Beijerinckia sp. 28-YEA-48: one gene and its partner. The protein of the gene in region 1 interacts with the protein of each later gene in a pairwise test. Links are inferred from orthologs where the notes say so. Each region holds a gene or a part of one and is shown in the gene's direction. Other genes may lie near its edges.

What was found.
Region 2: the proteins of BLW50_RS23690 (region 1) and ssb interact in binary tests that used the Escherichia coli proteins (3 or more experiments, as listed by UniProt). The link is inferred for Beijerinckia sp. 28-YEA-48 from one-to-one orthologs.

What each region holds. Positions count from the first base shown.
Region 1 is NZ_FNSI01000001.1:5,047,302-5,058,513, forward strand. Bases 4,985-7,962 are described here. They hold BLW50_RS23690 (primosomal protein N'), read left to right. Parts: upstream 4,985-5,330; coding sequence 5,331-7,595; downstream 7,596-7,962. Other genes in these bases: BLW50_RS23685 (3-hydroxybutyryl-CoA dehydrogenase), read left to right, coding at 4,985-5,282; BLW50_RS23695 (hypothetical protein), read right to left, coding at 7,617-7,962. In the rest of the region: hemC (hydroxymethylbilane synthase), read left to right, coding at 1-631; BLW50_RS23670 (uroporphyrinogen-III synthase), read left to right, coding at 635-1,351; BLW50_RS23675 (ABC transporter substrate-binding protein), read left to right, coding at 1,951-3,093; BLW50_RS23680 (NAD/NADP-dependent octopine/nopaline dehydrogenase family protein), read left to right, coding at 3,187-4,281; more of BLW50_RS23685, read left to right, coding at 4,278-4,984; more of BLW50_RS23695, read right to left, coding at 7,963-8,291; BLW50_RS23700 (aldehyde dehydrogenase family protein), read right to left, coding at 8,724-10,175; BLW50_RS23710 (F0F1 ATP synthase subunit delta), read left to right, coding at 10,704-11,212.
Region 2 is NZ_FNSI01000001.1:2,295,682-2,308,474, reverse strand. What follows is about bases 4,630-7,362. They hold ssb (single-stranded DNA-binding protein), read left to right. Parts: upstream 4,630-5,609; coding sequence 5,610-6,116; downstream 6,117-7,362. Other genes in these bases: BLW50_RS10875 (E22 family MetX-like putative esterase), read left to right, coding at 6,132-7,250; uvrA (excinuclease ABC subunit UvrA), read right to left, coding at 4,630-5,064. Also shown: BLW50_RS10895 (2-oxoacid:acceptor oxidoreductase subunit alpha), read left to right, coding at 1-553; BLW50_RS10890 (2-oxoacid:ferredoxin oxidoreductase subunit beta), read left to right, coding at 550-1,605; more of uvrA, read right to left, coding at 2,167-4,629; gyrA (DNA gyrase subunit A), read left to right, coding at 7,410-10,169; BLW50_RS10865 (HAD family hydrolase), read left to right, coding at 10,169-10,837; BLW50_RS31035 (sce7726 family protein), read left to right, coding at 10,965-11,669; BLW50_RS10850 (GlcG/HbpS family heme-binding protein), read left to right, coding at 12,728-12,793. UniProt on the Escherichia coli protein: Plays an important role in DNA replication, recombination and repair. Binds to ssDNA and to an array of partner proteins to recruit them to their sites of action during DNA metabolism. Acts as a sliding platform that migrates on DNA via reptation.

The sequences.
Region 1 (11,212 bases):
CTCGGTCTATCTGCCGCGCGAAGATGTGCGCGACGTGCTGATTGCCCGCGATGTCACGCGCATTGCCGATTTGCGCCAGGGTGCGCGCGTCGGCACGGCCTCGCTGCGCCGGGGGGCGCTGATCAAGCGGCTGCGTCCCGATGTCGAGATCGGTCTGCTGCGCGGCAATGTGGAGACGCGGCTGCGCCGGATCAGCGATGGCGATTTCGATGCGACCTTGCTGGCGCTCGCGGGCCTCAAACGTTTGGGGCTTGAAGATCGCGCCGCCGCCATTCTCAGCACCGACGAATTTCCGCCAGCCGTCGGGCAGGGCGCCATCGGCATCACCGCGCGCAAGAACGATGCGGCCACCCGGGCGTTGCTGCTGCCGATCGGTGATGAGCCGACCGGCCATGCGCTGACAGCGGAACGGGCGTTCCTGCGCGTGCTCGATGGCTCGTGCCGGACGCCGATCGCTGGATTGGCTGAGGTGAAGGGCGATCGCCTGACATTCTCGGGCATGATCCTGCGCACCGATGGCAGCGAATGGTTCGATATCGCCGACGAAGGTCCGGCCGTCGAGGCGCAGGCGATCGGTGAACGCGCGGGCCGCGCCTTGCTGGCACGCGCGCCCGCCGACATTCTGGCCTGACCCATGCGCGTCCTCGTCACCCGGCCGCAAGGGGATGCCGAGAGTACGGCGACGCACCTGGTGCAAGCCGGGCATGAAGCGATCATCGCGCCGGTCCTGCGCATCGTGCCGACCGGGGCCACGGTGCCGGGCGCGAATGATGCAAGTGTGGATTATGATGGCGTGATCATCACCAGTGTCCATGCGTTCGATGCGGTGATCCCGGATGCACGGTTTGCGTTTCTCTTCGATAAACCGCTGCACTCCATCGGCACGCGCAGCATCGCATTGGCGCGACGGGCCAATATCTTCGAGGATGGCCTCAATGGGCGCGATGCGGCCGCGCTCGGCAAGATGCTGTTGCGCGAGATGCCGCGTGGGACGCACCTGCTTTATCTCGCTGGGCGCGATCGCAAGCCTGATCTTGAATTGGCTTTGTCGGCGGGCGGGCTGCGCGTCGAGATCGCGGTGGTCTATGACGCGCGTGCGGTCGAGACCTTGCCCGATGTGGCGGTGACAGCGCTGCAAGGCGGCGCACTCGATGCGGTGTTGCATTATTCGCGGCGCAGCGCCTCTATCTTTGCCGACCTGGTCGTCGATGCCGGGCTGAAGGATCAGGCCGCGCGGCTGCGCCACGTGTGTATTTCGTCCGACTGTGCTGCCGGTCTTGTCCGTTTGAATGTCGCTGCGGCGATTGCGGCGGCTCCGACCGAAGCGGCGATGATCGCCCTTCTGGCCTGATCGATCTCTTTCAAAAAGCTTGGTGGGGACGTGTTTTGACGCACGATGCCATCTATTCGATTGGCGCTGCTTGTCTTTTGTCAGGCGAAGCGTCAGCTTGCCTCAAATAAATCCTAGACTCTTCATGCATGAAATAATATTCTGAATCTTGTTCGGTTCATGCCGGGTTGCAGAATATAAAATAGAGCCTCAAACAGGCCGATAAATAGCAGTAACGGAGGTTTTATGAGCCTTTCTGGAGGGAGCTATCCGGTCTTGTGTGTCGGTGCCGACGCGCAGACTCTTTGGGATTTCATTTAGGTCCAAACTATTCCGTCTCTCTTCGTGAAAGAGAGTACGTAGGCTCGCGCTGGGGTGGTGTCTCGATGGATTGGCAGGGAGTTAGGGCCATTCCGGCATGTCGCCGCGATCGCAAGTCGCACGTCTTTCTTCCCGTCCAAACGTTGTTGCCGCCACGCGTTTCGTGTGGCGTCCGGCAGGCTTTTGCCTTGCGTCAGTGAAGGGCGCTGATGCGAAGGGAAGAAGCCTCAATGCATTGATTTTGGCGTTGCTTGGGTTTTGGCGTTGCTTGCAACGGTTCATGCTGTGGAGAGGTCGTTATGCGCAGGCTTATGTCGGCAACAATTCTCACGGGGAGCATTCTCCTTGCGACGGGTGCACAAGCGGAAATCAAGGTTGGCTTCATCACATCCCTGAGCGGAGGTGCGGCGGCCCTTGGCATTCCTTATGGGAAAGGGATGAAGGCGGCGCAAATCTACAAGCGCCAGATTGGTACGGAGACCATTAAAGTCATCGAACTTGACGATGCGTCTGATCCGTCCGCCGCGACACGCAATGCGCGCAAGCTCATTGAGGAAGAAAACGTCGATATTCTGATCGGCACGAGCACGGTGCCTTCGAGTATTGCGATGACGGCCGTTGCCAAAGAGCTGAAAGTGCCGATGATCGCCCTCTCTCCCATCAGTTCGGCGGATGCGGACCAATGGAGTGTGACGGTGCCGCAGTCGCCGGTGCTGATGGGGAAAGTGATCGCCCAGCGTATGAAACGCGATGGCAAAACCAAAATCGGATATATCGGCTTTTCCGACTCTTGGGGTGATCTCGTTTATGATGGAGCCAAGCAGGCTGAGGCGGAGGGGCTCATCAAAGTTCTGACGAACGAACGCTATGCACGAACCGATACCTCGGTCACTGGCCAGATCCTCAAGATCCTCGCAACTCAGCCTGATGGTGTTCTGATCGGTGGGTCTTCAACGCAGGCGGCCCTGCCGCTGATCGAGCTGGCAAAACGCAGCTATAAAGGTGGGCTCTACGGGTTGGCGCCGCTCGTCAATGCGGACTTCGTTCGTGTCGGTGGCAAATCGGTGGAAGGCGTCAAGGTGACGATCGGGCCCGTGGTCGTGGCCGAGCAATTGCCGGATACGCATTTTGCCAAGGCTTTGTCGCTGGCTTTTCGCGATGCCTATCAAAAGGCGAATGGCGAGGCGACGACGGACGGGTTCTCCGCTTACAGCTTCGATGCATGGCTGGTTTTCACCAATGCGGCAGAGCGGGCCTTGCGCAATGCCAAGCCGGGTACCGCTGAGTTCCGTAGCCAGCTCAGAGACGAGATTCTGAAAACGAAGGAACTGGCTGGCGTTCATGGGGTCTACAATTTTTCCAAGGGCTCCAGCTACGGCGTCGATGAGCGCTCGCTCGTGATCGTCCAGCTCGTCAATGGCGTCTGGAAATATGAGCCGTGATGGCTCTTTGGATCGCTTAAGTTTGGGAAAAAGGAGCCGGTTCTGAATCATCAGAGCCGGCTCTCGCGCGGGTTTATCTGAGGAGGTCATGGAATGCGTATTGCCGTTATCGGAGGGGGAAATGGATCGCTTGCGGGAGCCGCTGATTTCGCTCTAGCCGGTCATGAGGTCGCCCTCTGGCGTCGCGGCGAGGCGGATGTCGCCAAGCACCGTGCGCTTGGTAACAAACTCGTCGTGCGAGATTTCTCCGGCACGCGCAACGCAACGCTCGCCATGGTCACCAGCAACGTGGCCGAAGCGCTGAAGGGAGCCGAGCTGATTTTTTGTCCTGTGCCTGCGACAGCGCATGAAGATCTGGCGACCGTGATCGCGCCGCATCTGCGGTCGGGCCAGGTTGTCTTTCTGCCGCCCGGCACATTGGGCTCGCTCATCTTCGCCAAGGCCGCGAAAGAAGCGGGGACCGTCCAGGGCGTGGCTTTCGCCGAAACTGGAACGCTTCCTTGGCTGGTGCGCAAACACGGTTTCGCCGAGCTGCTCATCACGACGCGCGCGACACGCTTGCCCACGGGCGTCTTTCCGTTGAAGGCCCATGATCATGCGATCGCAGTTATCAGCAAGGCTTTTCCCGGGGCGATCGAAACCTGCGGCGATGTCCTTTCGGCCGCGCTGATGAATGCCGGCCCGGTCATCCATCCGCCGCTGATCATTATGAACGCGGCGCCGCTCGAGCATTTTCCCGAGTGGGACATTCACAACGAGGGCACGCAGCCGTCGGTGCGGCGGGTGACCGATCGGCTCGATGCCGAGCGCGTTAAAGTGCGTGAAGCGTTGGGCTATGGCGCACCGCATTTTCCGCTGTCCGATCACTATCGGAAGGATGGCGATGAATGGATGTATGGACGCAACTCGCATAAGCAGCTCACCGACTCGGGCGACTGGCGCGAGAAGATCGTTCTGACCGAACATCGCTACATGATGGAGGATGTGCGTCTCGGCCTCTCCCTCCTTGCTTCCGTGGCCGATCTGGCCGGTGTCGAGGTTCCCGTCGCGCGGGCGATGATGTCAGTGGGTGCTGCCATCTGTTCAGATGATTTCGAGAACAACGGTCGGCCGCTGTCGAAAGTCGGCTTGCCCTCGCTCGATCGTGCCGCCATCACGCAGTTCCTGCACAATGGGTACGACGCATGACGGGCGCGACATCCAAGACCAAGCCGGAGAATATCGTCGCCGTCGGTGCCGGCCGCATGGGGCGTGGCATCGCCATCGTTTTCGCTTATGCGGGCCATCCCGTTACGCTGCTCGATTATAAAGAACGCCCCGCGGCGGAATTCGCGGCGCTGGCAGTCGATGCGCGGGCGGAGATCGTCGAGACGCTGACTTTGCTGTCGGAGATCGGTCTGTTCGAGGGCGGTCCGTCCATCGAACAGATCGCCAACCGTGTTCGCTTCGTCGCCAAGCCAGACGCGGCAGCCGTCTTGGCCGCAGCCGACATTGTCTTCGAGGGCTTTCCAGAAGTCCTCGAGCTGAAACAAGCGGCTCTGCGGGATGTGTCCCGGCAGTGTCCCCCGACAACGATCATCGCGTCGACCACATCAACGATCCTGGTCGATGATCTGGCGCCGGCGGTGGAGATCCCACAGCGTTTCCTGAACGCCCATTGGTTGAATCCGGCTTTCATCGTGCCGCTGGTGGAAGTGTCGCCGGGCAAGGAAACGAGCGCCGAGACCTTGCAGCGCCTGAAGGAGCTTTTAGAGCGTATCGGTAAAGTGCCGGTGGTGTGCGCTTCGAGCCCTGGCTACATCGTGCCCCGCATTCAAGGCATCGCCATGAATGAGGCCGCGCGTCTCGTCGAGGAAGGCGTGGCCTCAGCCGAGGACGTGGAGAAAGCCGTGAAATATGGCTTCGGCTTCCGCTTCTCGGTGCTGGGATTGCTCGAGTTCATCGATTGGGGTGGGGGCGATATTCTCTATCACACGAGCAAATATCTCACGGGCGCGTTGAATGACCGGCGCTATTCGGCCCCGTCGATCATCGAGCGCAACATGGAGGCTGGCCGGATCGGGTTGAAAACCCAGCAAGGCTTTCTCAATTACGAGGGCATGGACGTGCCGGCCTATCGCAAGGAGCGCCTGGCCGCGTTCGTCGAGCGCCTGCGCCATCTGGGGCTGACGCGGACGCCGGTCGTCTAGACTAGCGATCCGCCTTGCTGCCGCCGCCGGCCTGTGATGGAAGGCGGCATGGTGTTAGCAGCGGGCGAATCAGGATCGGCCACCGCCGTCAGTTACGTCGTTGACGTGCTGGTGCCGGTCGCGGTCGACACCGCCTATTCCTATCGGGTTCCGGCGGGGATCGACTTGCAACCGGGCGATTTCGTCGAAGTGCCGCTCGGCACCCGCGAGGCGACGGGGATTGTCTGGAGCGTGCGCGCGGCGCCGGGCGGCAATCTTAAAGCGGTGATCGCCAAGCGCGATCTGCCGTCTGTCCGGGAGCCGCTGCGCGCGCTGATCGACTGGATCGCCAAATGGACCCTGGCGCCGCGTGGCATGGTGCTGCGCATGGGCGTGCGGGCGCCCGATCATGCCGGACCTGAGCCGGTGCGCATCGGCGTGCGTCTGGCGGGCGATCCGTCCGCGCCGCAGCTGCCACGGCGGATGACGCCGGCGCGGGCGCGGGTGATTCAGGCAGCGGAAGGCGGATTGTTGATCGGTAAATCCGCTCTGGCGGAGGCGGCGGCCTGTTCCGCTGGCGTCATCGACACGCTGATCGACGAGGGCACGCTGGAAACCGTGGCGCTGCCGGCGGAGCCTGTGGCTTTGCCGCCCGATCTCGATTTCGCCGTGCCGCGTTTTGAGCCCGGCCAGCAGGCGGCGGCGGACGCGCTGGCGCAGGCGGTGGCGGAAAAAGCTTTTTCGGTCACTTTGCTCGAAGGTGTCACCGGCTCGGGCAAGACGGAGGTTTATTTCGAGGCGGTCGCGGCGGCGCTGCGCGCCGGCCGGCAGGCGCTCATCCTGATGCCTGAAATCGCCCTGACCGGCCAGTTTCTCGACCGTTTCGCCAAACGTTTCGGCGTCCGCCCGGCCGAATGGCATTCTGGCGTTTCGGCGCGCAAGCGGGCGCGGATCTGGACCGGGGTGGCGTCAGGCGAAGTGCGGGTGGTGGCGGGAGCCCGCTCGGCGCTGTTCCTGCCCTATGCCGATCTCGGCGCACTGATCGTCGATGAAGAGCACGAGCAGGCCTACAAGCAGGAAGATGGCGTCGCCTATCACGCCCGCGACATGGCGGTGGTGCGGGCGCGGCTGGAGAATGCGGCGGTGGTGCTGGCCTCGGCGACGCCGGCGCTGGAAACCCGGGTCAATGCCGAACAGGGGCGCTACCGCTACCTGAAGCTGGAAGCGCGCTTCGGCGGCCGGTCGCTACCGCAATTGCAGGCCATCGACATGAAGTCTGGTGGGCCACCGCGCGGCAAATGGATTTCGCCGCGTTTGGCCGCCGCCATGGACCAGGTGTTGGAAAGGGGCGAACAGGCGCTGCTGTTCCTCAATCGGCGCGGCTATGCGCCGCTCACCCTGTGCAATGCCTGTGGCCACCGCTTCCAATGCCCGCAGTGCACGGCCTGGCTGGTGGAACACCGTTTCCGCCGGGCGCTGGTCTGCCATCACTGCGGCCATATCGAGCGCCGGCCGGACGTCTGTCCCGAATGCCATACGACCGACAGCCTGATGGCTTGCGGCCCTGGTGTCGAACGCCTCGCCGACGAAGTGGCCGAGCGGTTTCCGGGCAAGCGCGTGCTGGTGCTGTCGTCGGATTTCCCCGGCGGTACCGAGCGGCTGCGGCGCGAGATCGAGGAGATCGCCAATGGCGCCTTCGACATTGTCATCGGCACCCAGCTGGTCGCCAAAGGCCATAATTTTCCGGGCCTTACCTTGGTCGGCGTGATTGACGCCGATGTCGGTCTTTCAAGCGGTGATCCCAGAGCCGCCGAACGCACGTTCCAGATGTTGCAGCAGGTTACGGGCCGGGCCGGGCGTGGCGAGAAGCCCGGCATTGGCCTGGTGCAGACCTGGCAGCCGGATCATCCGGTTATCAAAGCCATCCTCTCAGGAGATTCCGAACGGTTTTATGCCGAGGAGATCGAGCAGCGCCGCCGTGCCGGCCTGCCGCCCTTCGGCCGTCTGGCGGCACTGATCGTGTCCGGCAACGACCGGCTCTCGGCCGAAACCCATGCGCGCGCCCTGGTGCGTGCCGCCAATGCGGTTCCCGATACGGAGCGCTGGCGGTTCGCCCGGCACGGCGCGCTGCCGGAAGAAGATGACATGGTCTTGCTGGGGCCGGCCGAAGCACCGATCGCGGTGGTGCGCGGGCGCCATCGCTTCCGACTGCTTCTGAAGGCGCCGCGTTCGGCGGATTTGCAAGGATTTCTGCGCGCCATGCTCGAGGCGGCGCCGCCCGAGCGCGGCGGCGTGCGCGTTCAGATCGATGTCGATCCGATGAGCTTCATGTAACGGGGGTGCGCGCGTCTTTATTCAGGGCGCGCTTGTGGTCGCGGTCAGATCGAGCTTCGGCGGGCCCAATTTCTCGATGACGGAGCTTTCTTCGGCCGGGTCGGTCTTGGCCTGGAATTCCGTCGATTTGCCACGCGAATGGATGACCAGCGGCGACATCGGATCGCCTTCCGCCGCTGCCGTTTCGAGCTGGCGCAAGGTGAAGGCCCGCTGCAGCTTGGCGAGATCGGTGCGGTTACGCAGCCGTGATTGGGCCAGGGGGCGGAACGGATTCTTGCGCGACGACGCGCCTTCGTAAACCGCGATACCCGTCGCGGTGACGACAATGTCGCCAGAGCGCAGGGTCGGGTCTTGCATCAAAGCGGCTGTAATGCCTTGTTTTTGCGCCACATCGGCGAGACGGCGGACGGTCTGCAGGTCGCGGGCGATTGTCGGGCTCGGGCCATCGGCATTGGCCGACAGAGGCTTGGTGCGTTTGGCATCCCTGCGCGCTTTGTCGTGAGCGAGAGGCTCGCCATGCGGCCTGGCCGCAGGCGGCGGCGCATAGACAGGCTGCCGTGGCTGCTGATTGCCGAAGAGGAAATCAAAGAGACCGGCCTGGGCCGGAGCGGTGCTGACGAACTGGATTGTACCCGCGAGGAGTAAACAGGCAGGCCAAGAACGCTTCACCGAACGCACAATCACAGTCGGTTTCATCGTCGCTTCCCCAATAGCGGGCCACCAACCCGACACGCTTACACAATGTATACACATAAACGAGACACTCTAACCTCGGCAGCCATGCTTTTGTCTATGGCCTGGTGTCTCAGAAAACGGAATTTTGCACCTGTTGAAGTAAGATGGTTACTTCTCATGGCATCGGCGCTTGTCCAATTCGAGGCAAGTGTGAAAGTTCCATCGCGTTGCGAGACAGCGCGACATCACTTTTTCGATCTTCGATGAAACTTTCATAACGGATCCGGCCGGTCTGTGCGTTAACGCACGTCCGCGCGCCGGGAAGGTTCCGAAATCCACAGTGGAGAGGGTGGGGCCTCGTCTGGGCGGGCTCCCCAAGCATTTTGAGCGAAGTGACTTACGGTGGGGCGCGGACGCGGGAACTTTGTATTCTCCCGCGTCCGCCCTTTTTATTTATCCCTGCGGCACGTTGATGATCTGCGGCTCCATATAGGACTGCACGCCCATCACGCCGTGTTCGCGGCCCATGCCCGATTCCTTGAAGCCGCCGAAGGGAATATCCGCTTCCGAGCCGACATGGTGGTTGATCCAGACCGTGCCGGCCTCGATCTGCGCCGCCACTTCGGCGCCCTTCTTCATGTCCTTGGTCCAGACCGAAGCGCCGAGACCCATGCGGGTATCATTGGCGCGGGCGATGGCGTCATCGAGGCTGGAATATTTCATCACCGGCAGGACCGGGCCGAACTGTTCCTCGGTGACGAGGCGCGTGTCGTCCTTGATATCCGCGATGATCGTCGGCTCGAGGAAATAGCCGGGGCGGTTCAGCTTGTGGCCGCCAGCGATGACGCGGACGCCGGGCTGGCGCTTGGCGTCTTCGAGTACGTCGATCACCTTGTCGAACTGCATCTTGTTCTGCAGCGGGCCCATCTGCACCTCAGGCTCGAAGCCTTCGCCGACGCGATGGTTCTTCGCCAAGGTGGCGAAAGCCTCCAGCACCGGCTCGTACATCTGCTCCGGCACGTAGACGCGCTTCACCGCCATGCAGATCTGGCCGCAATTACCGAAGGCGCCGTTGAAGATTTTCTGGGTGGTGGCGGCGATATCCGCATCATCAAGAATGATCGCGGCATCGTTGCCACCGAGTTCGAGGGTGACGCGCTTGAGCGTGCCGGAAGAACTGTTCATGACGCGCTTGCCGGTGGCGACCGATCCGGTGAAGGAGATACGGTCGATGCCCGGATGTTCGGTCATCCATTGGCCCAGATCATTGCCGCCGGCGACGACATTGAAAACGCCGGGCGGAAGAATGTCGCGGGACAGCTCGCCGATCAGCAGGGTCGAGAGCGGGGTATAGGGCGAGGGCTTCAGCACCATCGTATTGCCGGCGATCAGCGCCTGGGCGATCTTGTGCGAGGCGAGGCCGACGGGCACGTTCCACGGCGTGATGGCGCCAACGACGCCCATCGGCCGGAAGTGGATGCTGATCTTGTTCTTGCCGTCGTCGCGCAGCACTTCGTCTTTGACTTCGATGTTCGACATCGCCTCGAGCGAATGGGCGGTGCCGGCCATTTCACGCAGGGCGTTCGACAAGGGCTTGCCCTGTTCGCGGGTGATGAGGGCGGCGATCTCATCGGTATTGTCGCGCACGGCCTTGGCCAGTTTGTGCAGATAGGCGCGGCGCTCGCCGAAGGAGAGACGGCTCCAGGCGGGGAATGCCTTGCGGGCAGCGCCGATGGCCTGTTCGAACTGGTCGCGTGACGCGTCCGGGCACTGGGCGAAAACCTGTTCGGTGGCCGGATTGGTGACACCGAAGGTGGCGGTCGCCGGAACGGCCTTGCCGTCGATCGTATGGGTGAAGGTGTAGTTTACTTCACCTTGGCTATTTGCCTGGGTCTTGGGAGCCATATTTTCCTCCTTGAGTTGTCCCTCTCGCTATATTCAAATCGATATAGCGATATCAAGCGCTCAATGGCTGAACGCGTTCAGGCGCCGGGCGCCTTGTGTGGTCATCAAAACCAGCAGCGACCTGCAAAAGCAACGTGGCCGCGTTGCTGAAATGCGAAAGCTTGCCCATCGCCAAAAGGTCGTGGGCCGAGGCCGCGAGAGAGACGAGGGCGTGGGCCGCGCGTGTATCGGTTTGCGAGCTGGCTTGCGCGCGCTCGAATGGCCTCCGTAGATTCACGGGGTATTCAATGCCCATGTCAGGAAGGCTGCGGCGTCTCGCCTCACTCTCGACAAACTCTTCCACGCCAGGCGGTGTTGCGTGGCCAAACCCCATATGTTACCCCCTGCGCGCCTTGTGGCGGGGTCGCGCGGGCTGCGCGATCCGGCCCATTTCCAGCCAGCATGCAATCCGGGTTTTTCCAGCGCCGACGACGCCGGGGAATGCCCGGAAGATGTGTGCAGGCATATCAACCAGAGGCCAGATTTCACGTGGCGCAAGAGGTTTCCATCGTTTCCGGCATGGCAGGGCGTTACGCTCTTGCTCTGTTCGAGCTCGCCAAGGAACAGAAATCGCTCGATAAGGTCGCCGACGACCTGAAGTCCTTCGCTGATCTCATTGCTGCTAGCCCCGATCTTGAGCGGCTGGTGCGCAGCCCGGTCTTCTCGGCCGAGGATCAGGTCAAGGCGCTCGACGCGCTTCTCGCCAAGGTCGGTATCACCGGCGTGGCCAGCAATTTCCTCAAACTCGTCGCCTCCAAGCGCCGTCTGTTCGCGGTGCGCGACATGATCCGCGACTTCGGCAAGCTGGTTGATCGCGAGCGCGGCGTGACGCGCGCTCAGGTCACCGTCGCCGAGCCGCTGAACGACAACCAGATGAGCGCCCTCAAGGCGGCGCTCGCCAGCATTTCCGGCGGTCAGACCGTCAATGTGGACGTAAACGTCGATCCGGCGATCATCGGCGGGCTTGTCGTCAAGCTCGGCTCGCGCATGGTCGACGG
Region 2 (12,793 bases), 2.8 Mb from region 1 along the record:
CGATGTCGATGGCGACGGCATTCCCTATCGCACGCTGCCGGGCACCCATCCCAAGCGCGGCGCTTATTTTACCCGCGGCACCACCAAGGATCGCTACGCGCGCTATTCCGAGGAGGGCGCGGACTACATCGACAATATGGAGCGCCTGGCGAAGAAGTTCGACACGGCGAAAGGCTTGGTGCCAGCGCCTGTGGCGCGGCCGGCCAGCCGCAAGACCGATCTCGGCGTCATCTATTTCGGCTCGACGGCGCCGGCGATGAATGAGGCCGCCAACATGCTGGCGGCACGCGGCATCCACCTCGACCTCCTGCGCGTGCGCGGCTTCCCGTTCTCTCGCGAGGTGACGGATTTCATTGCCGCCCACGAGCGCGTGTTCGTGGTCGAGCAGAACAAGGATGGGCAATTGCGGACGTTGCTGATGGTCGAATGTGGCATCGACCCGGCGCAACTCATGCCCATCGTCCATTTCGACGGCAATCCGATCACGGCGCGCTTCATCGATCGCGCCATCGGTGAAGCCGTCAATCAGATCAAGGAGAGGGCGATCCCGTGACCTATCTGCCCAAGCCAAAATTCCATCATCCCGACATCGAGACCAATGAGCTGGGGTTCACCCATCGCGACTATGAAGGGCCGATCTCGACGCTCTGCGCCGGTTGCGGTCACGACTCCATTTCGGCCGCGATCATCAAGGCCTGTTTCGAGCTCAGCATCGAGCCGCACCGCGTCGCCAAATTGTCAGGCATCGGCTGTTCGTCGAAGACGCCGACTTACTTTCTCGGCCAGTCGCATGGCTTCAACACCGTGCACGGGCGCATGCCTTCGGTGCTGACCGGCGCCAATATGGCCAACCGCGAATTGCTTTATCTCGGTGTGTCGGGTGACGGCGACAGCGCCTCCATCGGCTTTGGCCAGTTCGCCCATGCCATCAGGCGCGGCGTCAACATGGTCTATATCGTCGAGAACAACGGCGTGTACGGCCTCACCAAGGGGCAGTTCTCGGCCACCTCCGACAAGGGGTCGAAGAGCAAGAAGGGCGTCGCCAATACGGACTCGCCCATCGATCTCGTCGCCATGGCTTTGCAGCTTGGCGCCACCTTCGTGGCGCGCTCGTTCTCCGGAGACAAGGGCCAGCTCGTGCCGCTGATCAAGGCGGCGATCGAACATAAGGGCGCGGCTTTCATCGACTGCATTTCGCCCTGCGTCGCCTTCAATAACCATGAAGGCTCGACCAAGAGCTTTGACTATGTGCGGGCCCATAATGCGGCGCTGAACACGCTCGATTTCATCACTGGCAAGGCGCCGATCACCGCCGATTACGCGCCAGGCACGGTGGAAGAGGTGAAGCTGCACGATGGCTCGACCATCAAGCTGCACAAGCTCGCCGCCGACCACGACGTGCGTGATCGCGGCGCCGCCATCAACGCGCTGCACCGGGTGCAGTCACGCGGCGAGATCGCCACAGGGCTCATCTTCCTTGATGATCAGCCCGATGATCTGCATGCCAATCTCAATACGGTGTTGAAGCCGTTGAATCGCCTGTCGGACGCGGACTTGGTGCCGGGCAGCGTGGCGCTCGACAAGATCAACGCTGGGCTGCGGTAGAAGCTTCGGGGTATGCCGAAGCCTGCGTGTCATTCCGGACACTTGCGGTGCGAGTGATCCGGGAACCGGGGGCGTGTGACGCATATCCCACGTCGAAAATTAGGCTTGTGCCGCAATCACTTCCCATGATTCGGCCGCGCGCTCTGGGCATTGGATCGCCCTCCATGTCGCAAAGGGAAGTGATCTCAGGCGTGCCCTTGACAGTGATCTTGCATGGGGTTGTTCCTCAGAATTGCGCTGAACCCCCTCCCTGAAGAGAGGCGGCACGCACGCGGGCGTCCGGTCCCGGATGGACATGCTCGACGGTGGTCTTCTGTTTCCGGTCCAAGAGCCGTTCCCCCCGTTGCGCGCCGCAGCGAATCTCCAGCCTAAAATAGGAGGGGAGGGCGGCGGATTTATGGTTTTGCTTTGAGACGTTCTGCGGGGCGGTAGGGCGCTAGGCCACCTCTCTTGCAGGTGCGCCACTGTAAACAGCATGCGTCGTTTGCCCCTGGTTCCCGGATCGCACCTGCGGTGCGTCCGGGATGACACCATGGCTTCGGCCTCTGCCTAAAGCGGCGATTACTCCGCCGCCGCCTTGCTCACCTTCTCGTTCTTTTCCGCCACCGCCATCGGCCGGCGCGCCAGCACTTCCTTGAGGAAGTGGCCGGTGTGCGAGCGTGCGTTTTTGATGATGTCTTCCGGCGTGCCGACAGCAACGATTTCGCCACCGCCATCGCCGCCCTCCGGGCCTAGGTCGATCACCCAGTCGGCGGTCTTGATCACTTCGAGATTGTGCTCGATGACGACAACCGTATTGCCTTGGTCGACCAGCTCGTGCAGCACTTCCAGCAGTTTCTTGACGTCGTGGAAATGCAGGCCGGTCGTCGGTTCGTCGAGAATATAGAGCGTGCGCCCGGTTGAGCGGCGCGACAATTCCTTCGACAGTTTGACGCGCTGCGCCTCGCCGCCCGAGAGCGTCGTCGCCTGCTGTCCCACCTTGATATAATCGAGGCCGACGCGCGCCAGCGTCTCCATCTTCTCGCGGATCGTCGGCACGGCCTTGAACACCTGCCGGGCTTCCTCGACGGTCATGTCGAGCACGTCGGCGATGCTGCGCTCGCGATATTTCACTTCCAAGGTCTCGCGGTCGTAACGCTTGCCCTTGCAGACGTCGCAGGTGACGTAGACGTCGGGCAGGAAGTGCATCTCGATCTTGATGACGCCATCGCCCTGGCAGGCTTCGCAGCGCCCGCCCTTGACGTTGAAGGAGAAGCGCCCCGGCTGATAGCCGCGCGCCTTGGCTTCCGGCAGGCCAGCGAACCATTCGCGGATCGGCGTGAAGGCGCCCGTATAGGTCGCCGGATTGGAGCGCGGCGTGCGGCCAATCGGCGACTGATCGATGTCGATCACCTTGTCGAGATGTTCAATGCCCTCGATCTTGTCGTGGGGGGCCGGATGTTCGAGTGCCCCGTTGAGCTTGCGCGCCACGGCCTTGTAGAGCGTGTCGATGATCAGGGTCGACTTGCCGCCACCCGACACGCCGGTGATGCAGGTGAACGTGCCCAACGGGATTTCCGCATCGACATTTTTGAGATTGTTGCCGCGCGCGCCAATCACTTTCAGCTTGCGCCCCGGCTGCGGCTTACGCCGCGTCCGCGGCACCATCACCGATTTGCGCCCGGTGAGATAATCGCCGGTCAGCGATTTTGGATCGTTGAGGATGTGCTGCGGCGTGCCTTCGGAAACGATGTGGCCACCATGAATGCCGGCGCCAGGCCCGACGTCGACCACATAATCAGCCGTCAGAATGGCGTCCTCGTCATGTTCGACGACGATGACCGTGTTGCCGAGGTCGCGCAGCCGGCGCAGCGTGTCGAGCAACCGGGCGTTGTCGCGCTGGTGCAGGCCGATCGATGGTTCGTCGAGCACATAGAGCACGCCGGTGAGGCCGGAGCCGATCTGCGAGGCGAGGCGAATGCGCTGGCTTTCGCCGCCCGACAACGAGCCGGAATTGCGCGCCAAGGTCAGATAGTCGAGGCCGACGTCGACCAGGAAGATCAGCCGCTCGCGGATTTCTTTCAGAATGCGGCCGGCGATCTCGTTGCGCTTCTTGTCGAGATGCTGCGGCAGGTCGGTCGCCCATTGCGCGGCATGGCGCACGGAAAGCTGGGCGATCTCGCCAATATGCTTGCCGTCGATCTTCACGGCGAGCGCTTCCGGCTTCAGGCGATGGCCTTGGCAGGCGGCGCAGGGGGTATCAGCCATATAGCGGCCGATTTCCTCGCGCGCCCATTCGCTTTCGGTTTCGAGATAGCGGCGCTCGAGATTGCGCACCACGCCCTCGAACGGCTTCTTCACCTGATAGGCGCGCAGCCCGTCGTCATAAGCGAATTTAACTTCCTCCTCGCCGGAGCCGAACAGGATCACATCGCGTGCCTTCTTCGGCAAGCTGTCCCATGGCTCGTCGAGGCGGAACTTGTATTGCTTGCTCAGCGCTTCCAAGGTTTGCAGATAATAGGGCGAAGAGGACTTGGCCCAGGGCGCGATGGCGCCCTTGCGCAGGGTCACCTTGCCATCGGGCACGACGAGATCTGAATCGATCTTCTGCTCGAAGCCGAGGCCGGAACAGACCGGACAGGCGCCGAACGGATTGTTGAACGAGAACAGGCGCGGCTCGATTTCCGGAATGGTGAAGCCGGAGACCGGGCAGGCGAATTTCGATGAGAACAGGATGCGCTTGGGCTCGCCCTTGGCGTCCTTCTCATCGGCGAATTCGACGACGGCGATGCCGTCGGCCAGTTCCAGCGCCGTCTCCATCGATTCCGCCAGGCGCGCGGCGATATCCGGCCGCACGACGATACGGTCGACCACGACGTCGATCTCGTGCTTGAACTTCTTGTCGAGGGTCGGCGCGTCGGCGATCTCGTAATAGGTGCCGTTGACCCGCAGGCGCTGGAAGCCGCGCTTCATATATTCGGCGATCTCCTTACGGAACTCGCCCTTGCGTCCGCGCACCACCGGCGCCAGCAGATAGAGCCGCGACTTATCCGGCAGCGCCAGCACCCGGTCGACCATCTGGCTGACGGTCTGGCTTTCGATCGGCAGGCCCGTTGCCGGCGAATAGGGAATGCCGACGCGCGCCCACAGCAGGCGCATATAGTCGTGGATCTCGGTCACCGTGCCGACGGTGGAGCGCGGGTTCTTCGAGGTGGTCTTCTGTTCGATGGAAATGGCTGGCGACAGGCCGTCGATCTGGTCGACGTCCGGCTTCTGCATCATTTCCAGAAACTGCCGGGCATAGGCCGACAGGGATTCCACATAGCGCCGCTGCCCTTCGGCATAGATCGTGTCGAAGGCGAGCGACGACTTGCCGGAGCCCGACAGGCCGGTGAACACCACCAGCTTGTCGCGCGGAATGGTCAGGTCGACATTCTTGAGATTGTGCTCGCGCGCACCGCGCACGGTAATCGAGCGCATGTCGACAGGCGCGGCAACGGACCGGCTGAGGCCGGGCAGGGACGGGGCGGCGGCAGGCTTGGTTGCCGATGGTTTGGCGACCGAAGGCTTGGCGACCGATTTGGCGTCCGATTGGGCTTTCGGGCTGCGCGCGGTTTTAGCGCGCGGCTTAGCATCTTTCATGGGGCGGTCCGGCGGATTGGGGTTCCGTGAATGTAGGGTGCGGATCGGGCAATGCCATGTCGCAGCCCCGATATTCACAAGCTTCACCCTATATAGGTGCTCGTTTCTGTCAGTGCTTGCAACGCGGATGCTAATCGACTAGAACAAATATAGAACATTGTTCCGGTCCTGTCGAGCGCTGTGGACAACAGGTCGCCCCTGGCAGGCGGCGCTCACGGCCGGCATCGGGACAGTTTACGAGAGAAGCATGTGGCGCGACGCGGAGCGGACGCGCCAGAGCGGGATGCGACGGCAATCCCGCTCCAGATGGAAATCGATCACATGTTCGATTGGGGATCTTTTCGATCCTAGGTCACGGTGATCCTGGCAATATGGAGAGCGTTATGGCGGGCAGCGTCAACAAGGTCATTCTGATCGGCAATCTTGGCCGTGATCCTGAAGTGCGGCGCACGGGCAATGGCGATGCGGTGGTCAATTTTTCCGTCGCCACGACCGAATCCTGGCGCGACAAGGCCACCGGCGAGCGCAAGGACCGGACCGAATGGCACAATGTCGTCATTTTCAATGAAGCCCTGGGCAAGATCGCCGAGCAATATTGCAAGAAGGGCACGAAGGTTTACCTCGAAGGGCAATTGCAGACCCGCGAATACACCGACAAGGACGGCAACCAGCGCAAGTCGACCGAAGTCGTGTTGCAGCGGTTCCGTGGCGAGTTGACCCTGCTCGACAGCCGTCGCGACAGCGAGGAGCGTGGCTCCTTCAGCGGCGGTGGTGGCGGCGGCGAATTTGGTCGCTCCTCGCCGATGGAACAGCGTCGCGCCCCGTCGGGTGGTGGTGGCGGTGGTGGCAGCCGCGCCCCGGCGCCGATCGACGACGACATCCCGTTCTAGTCGTCACGTTTAGGCATGATCGTCGAGAAGCGCGTCTTCGAACTGCCGCGGCTGGAAACAGTGAGCGGCGCGACGATCCAGGATGTGCGGGTCGGCTACGAGACCTATGGCGCGCTCAATGCCGAGCGCTCCAATGCGATCCTGATCTGCCATTATTTCTCAGGCACCAGCCACGCCGCCGGGCGCTATCGCGAAAGCGATGTGTTGCCCGGTTATTGGGATTATCTGATCGGCCCCGGCAAGCCGATCGACACCGACCGCTATTTCGTCGTGTCGAGCGACACGCTGGTCAATCTCAGTGCTTATGATCGCACGGTGACGACGACCGGCCCTGCGAGCACGGATCCGGCCACCGGCAAGCCCTACGGCCTGTCCTTTCCCTTCGTCACCATCGCTGATTTCGTGCGCGTGCAGAAAGCGCTGCTCGATCATCTCGGCATCGCCCATCTGCATGCGGTGATGGGGCCGTCGATGGGCGGTTTGCAGACCTATGAATGGGCGGCCAGCTTTCCCGATATGATGGATCGCATCATCCCGGTGATCGCGGCGGCAGATTCTGGCCCCTGGCTGACCGCCTGGCTTGATGTCTGGGCCTCACCCATCCGCGTCGATGCCAATTGGAACGGCGGCGATTATTACGGCCGCCAGCCGCCGCTGCGGGGCCTCACCGAAGCTCTTAAAATCGTCACCCTGCACGCCAACCACTGGCACTGGGCGGAGAAATATATCGGCCCGCGCTGGGCCGACGAGGCGCGCGATCCTCTGGCCGCGCTCGACAACCGCTATCGTATCGAGCAGGTGCTGGAGGAGGCCGCCGCCGGTCGCGCTGCTGTCTCCGACGCCAATCATTTCCTTTATCTGGTCAAGGCCAACCAGAGCTTCATTCCTGGCCGAGGCGCGGGCGCCACCAGCGCCGCCGAGGGGCTGAAGCGGATCAAGGCGCCAGCGCTCGTTCTCTACGCGCCCGATGATCAAGTCTTCGCCGCCGAATGGGTGCGGCGCACGGCGCAGACCATCGCCGCCAATGGCACGCCGGTCGAGACGGCGGAGATCGCGGGTGATTTCGGCCATCTCAACGGTGTCCTCGGCCTGGCCAAACTGGGGCCTAAAATCGCCGAATTCCTGGCCCGTTAGTCGATCGCGGGCGCGGCTTTTTCGCGCTCATTTTCGCTATCAATAACATATTGAAATAATTAAAATATTTTGGGCCGGAAACGGCGCTCCGAATTAGCTTTTCGCAGCGGGTTCGGATACATTGCACCATTCGATTCTCATCATTGGACCAACCCCGCTTTGGCCGATCCTACCGACCCGCAAAATCCCGGCTCCGACCAGCCCGGTTCCGATATTCGCCCCGTTTCCATCGTCGATGAGATGCAGCGCAGCTATCTTGATTACGCCATGAGCGTGATCGTCAGTCGCGCGTTGCCCGACGTGCGCGACGGCTTGAAGCCTGTGCATCGTCGCATCCTCTACACGATGTACGAGAGCGGGTTCACGCCGGACAAGTCGTTCGTCAAATCGGCGCGGCCGGTCGGCGATACGATGGGTAAATATCACCCGCACGGCGACCAATCGATCTACGACGCCTTGGTGCGCATGGCGCAGGTCTTCTCCATGCGCCTGCCGCTGGTCGAAGGGCAGGGCAACTTCGGCTCGATCGACGGTGATCCGCCGGCGGCCATGCGTTACACGGAATCGCGTTTGGCGCGTGTCGCGCTGTCGCTGCTTGCTGACATCGACGAAGAGACGGTCAATTTCCAGCCGAACTACGACGGCAAGGATATGGAGCCGACGGTTCTGCCGGCGCGCTTCCCCAATCTGTTGGTCAATGGCGCTGGCGGCATCGCCGTCGGCATGGCGACGAACATTCCGCCGCATAATCTCGGCGAAGTCATCGACGGCGTTTTCGCGCTGATGGAAAAGCCCGAGATCACGATCGACGAACTGATCGAGATCATCCCCGGGCCGGACTTCCCCACCGCGGGCTCGATCCTGGGCCGTGGCGGCATTCGCGCCGCCTATCATACCGGCCGCGGCTCGATCCTGATGCGGGCGAAGGTGGAGGTCGAGCAGGTCCGTAAGGACCGCGAAGCCATCATCGTCACCGAAATTCCCTATCAGGTGAACAAGAAAGTCCTGATCGAGAAGATCGCCGAACTCGTGCGCGACAAGCGCCTCGAGGGCATTTCCGATCTGCGCGACGAGTCCGATCGCGACGGCATGCGCATCGTCATCGAGATCAAGCGCGACGCTGTCGCCGATGTCGTGCTCAATCAGCTGTGGCGCTACACGCAGATGCAGTCGTCGTTCGGCGCCAATATGATCGCGCTCAACGGCGGCCGTCCCGAGACGCTCAATCTCAAGGATTTCCTGCGCGCCTTTCTCGACTTCCGCGAGGAAGTCGTCACCCGCCGCACGAAGTTCCTGCTCGGCAAGGCGCGTGACAGCGCCCATGTGCAGGTTGGCCTGGCCATCGCGGTCGCCAATATCGATGAGGTGATCCATCTCATCCGCACCTCGCCGGACGCAGGCGCTGCGCGTGAAGCCTTGATGGGCCGCGATTGGCCGGCGCGCGACATGGCGCCGTTGATCGAATTGATCGCCGATCCGAACCACAGCATCAATGCCGATGGCACCTATCGCCTGTCGGAAGCCCAGGCCCGCGCCATTCTCGAACTGCGCCTGCAGCGCCTCACCGCGCTCGGCCGTGACGAGATCGCCGAAGCCTTGAATAAGTTGGCGGCCGAAATCGCCGATTATCTCGATATCCTGCGCTCGCGTGCCCGTGTGATGGAAATCATCCACAACGAGCTCGAAGAGATCAGGAAGGGGTTCGCCACGCCGCGCCGCACCGTCATTCTCGAGACCGATGCGGACATGGAGGATGAAGACCTCATCCAGCGCGAAGAGATGGTCGTTACCGTCTCCCACGCTGGTTATGTCAAGCGCGTGCCGCTGTCGGCCTATCGGGCGCAGCGTCGCGGCGGCAAGGGTCGCTCGGGCATGCAGACGCGCGAGGAGGATTTCGTCCATCGCATGTTCGTGTCCTCGACCCATCAGCCGGTGCTGTTCTTCTCCTCGCTCGGCCAGGCCTATAAGGAAAAGGTGTGGCGTCTGCCGCTGTCGGCGCCGCAGGCGCGCGGCAAGGCGCTGGTCAACATCCTGCCGCTCGATCAGGGCGAGCGGATCACGACGATCATGCCCTTGCCCGAGGACGAGGCGACCTGGGAAAAATACGACGTCATGTTCGCCACGACCCGTGGCACCGTGCGTCGCAACAAGCTCAGCGATTTCGCGCAGGTCAATCGCGCCGGCAAGATCGCCATGAAACTCGATGAGGGCGAAGCCATCGTCGATGTGAAGATGTGTTCCGAGGACGACGACGTTCTGCTCACCACCGGCAAGGGGCAATGCATCCGCTTCCAGGTCGGCGATGTGCGCGTGTTCAAGGGCCGCGATTCCATGGGCGTGCGCGGCATCAATCTGGCCGATGGCGATGTCGTCATCTCGCTGGAAATCCTGCGCCATGTTGATGTCAGCGCCGATGAACGCGCCGCCTTCATGCGCATGCGCCGCGCCGTCGCCGGGGAAACCGAGGAGACGGGCGAGGCCGTCGATTCTGGCGAGGCGGAGGAGGAGACCACGGGTGCGCTCACCCTCTCGCAGGAACGCTATGTGGAACTGTCGGCGCTCGAAGAGGTCATTCTCACGGTCTCGTCGCGTGGTTTCGGCAAGCGCTCTTCGTCCTATGAATATCGCACCGCCGGCCGTGGCGGTAAGGGCATCGCCGCCATGGCGGTCAATGCCCGCAATGGCGAGCTTGTCGCTTCGCTCACGGTCTCGGAAAGCGATCAGATCATGCTTGTCACCGATGGTGGCCAGTTGATCCGCTGTCCGGTGGCGGGCATCCGCATTGCCGGCCGCGCGACGCAGGGCGTCATCGTCTTCCGCACCGACGAGAGCGAGAAAGTGGTCTCGGTCGAACGTATCGGTGAAGACGGCGAAGACGAAGGCGAAGCGAACGGTGACGCGAGCGCCGGGTCGGAATAATGGCTGTTGTTGAAACCGGCTTTGATCTCGTCATCTTCGATTGCGATGGCGTGCTGATCAATTCGGAAGAGATCGCCAGCCATGTCTGTGCCGACGCGGTCGCCGAGCTCGGCCTGATCATGACGCCGTATGACTACGCCAGCCGTTACGCCGGCATGCCGGTGGCGGAAGCCTGGCGCCGGGTTGAGGCCGATAGCGGTCGCCCTCTGCCGGAAGGTTTTCGCGAAAAGGTCGATACGGAAATCCATCGCCGTTTCGATATCGAACTGGCGGCGATCGACGGCATGGCCGAGGTCCTGCGCGCCAGTTCGTATCCGCGCTGCGTCGCCTCTTCGACGCGTTTGTCGCTGCTGCAGAAGAACCTGGCCAAGACGGGCCTGATCCAATTTTTTGAGCGCGGCGTGTTCTCGGTCTCCCAGGTTAAGCGCGGCAAGCCGGCGCCTGACGTCTTCCTCTTTGCCGCCTCGCAGATGGGCGCCGATCCGGCGCGCTGCGTTGTGATCGAAGATTCCGTCGCAGGTGTCACCGCCGGCCGGCGTGCCGGCATGGATGTGATCGGCTTCATGGGCGGCGGCCATTCGTCGCCAGCGATCAAGGCTTCACTGGAGCAGGCAGGCGCGCGTCGGATCGCGGCCAATGCAGCCATGTTGAAGCCGCTTCTCGCCTGACTCTCACATTCGCGTGTGGCTGCGGGGCAAGTCTGTCGACAACAGGCTTAGGTTTGTTGACCATCCGATCAATGAACGGTTAATCCCTTGTACATAAGCTTTATAAGGGCAACGCGGTGGTAAGCGAATGCATGACGGAGATGTAAGGCGAGCTGTTCTCGCGCATCTGGCCGATATTTATGGCGCTGATCCTTCGACGCGAGTTGTCGAAGAGATGGGCGTTTGGTCCGGCACCGTTCGGGTTGATATCGCGGTCGTCAACGGTAAACTCTCTGGATATGAGCTGAAAAGTAACTCCGATACATTGGAGCGCCTTCCGTATCAGGTGGAGATCTACGGAAAGGTGTTTGACCACATGACATTGGTAGTCGGCGACAAACATGCTGAGAAAGCCCTTCGAATAATACCGAAGTGGTGGGGATGTGTGATGGCCAGCATGCACGATGGAAAGGTCAAGCTGAAATCAAAGCGCAAAGGTCGACAAAACCCACAGCCTGATCCTTCGGTAGTCGTGCAAATGCTTTGGAAGGACGAAGCTGTTGCTGTGCTGGAGAAGCACGGGCTGGCAAACGGTTGGCGTTCGAAACGAGCGGGCGAGATTAGCGCCCGCCTCCTATCCGAGATTCCATTCCGTCAGTTGAGGGATCACGTCCGAGACGCACTTAAGGTTAGGCAGAGGCTAGGGCAATTGGCTCCTAGTCAGTTCGATATGCCTATTGACACTGAAGCCGACCCAGCTCCCAGGGCTTCCAGGGGAAGCAGTCGGGTTGTTAGCAACGGCGTCGATCATGTGGTCTCCCCAGCAGTGAGCCAAAGGGAAACGGTTTGGTAGTTTCACTATGTCTTTCGCATGGCTGCGGTATTGCTGATCCCTGGGCTTGGAGCCCGGTCCTTTTGTCCTGACGCCGTGGTACACTGCGAACTCTGATGTCAGTGTGTATTTCACGTTAATCGGGACGGGTCCCGCTATGCCCTCAGTAGCTGCGTCTGGGCCAATCGTGGCGTAGTCGCCAAAATCCAATTGATACGAGAGGCTAGCTTTCTGGAGCGCCGACCATAATGCGAGTTCCGAACGGGCCAGCATGGTTCTGCCGACAGGATATCCGGACAGTGTAGCTGGAATGCTGCCTCCGGACACCGTAACTGAACGCCAAGCTCCCCCTTTGTGCAATGCCACAAAGGCTGCGTGGACTGGAGCTCCAAGCGCTAAGACACTTGCAACGCTTCCGCCAAGATCGACGATGAGATCGGTTTCTCCCAATGGGATTGGCCAAGATGACACCCAGGTAGCAGCGGATGTCATCTGGTCCAATGAGACTCGCAGAGCGATACCGCGCCCATCGGCCTTAAATGATCGTATAATAGCTTGATTATAACTTGGGGTGCGGTGCAATCGTGTTGAAGGTATCAAGTGCAGGCCTAAGCCATTCGTGCTTTTTCGGATAGTATCGAGGTCGTGGCTTGATGCTGTTTCGGCAAGGTTTCCTGCATCCAGGTAGAACGGTGTTTTCCCCCACACATCTTCGACCTGCTTAGCGAAATAGTCTGATGCGGAAAGTGGTATCTTTGTCGTGGATACAGTCGTTTTCTTTTGCTTGCGTGGGCCGCCAAATTGAGCCTGCATGAGCACAATATGCGGTGTCACACCATTGCGTCCTGCGCTGCTCAACTGACTAATCGCAGTCCGCTCGCCCTGCTTCCACTTCAAAATCGGAAGATATCGAACTCCCATTCCAAGCCCTCCCTGTGTCCCCAGGAGAAAAGCTATCTGATGATATTAGCTTTGCGAAGCATAAATATCGTTGACCGAGCTTTTAGCATTACGCTTGCCGTCCGCTGATGAGGCGGTAGGCTCACGCGTCGCCCTGGGGAGGGCGAGGAGGGATCTTCATGACCATTCGGCTCGCGCTGGCCTGTGCCGGCATTCCACTGTGCGCTTTGTCTGTTGGCGCGCAG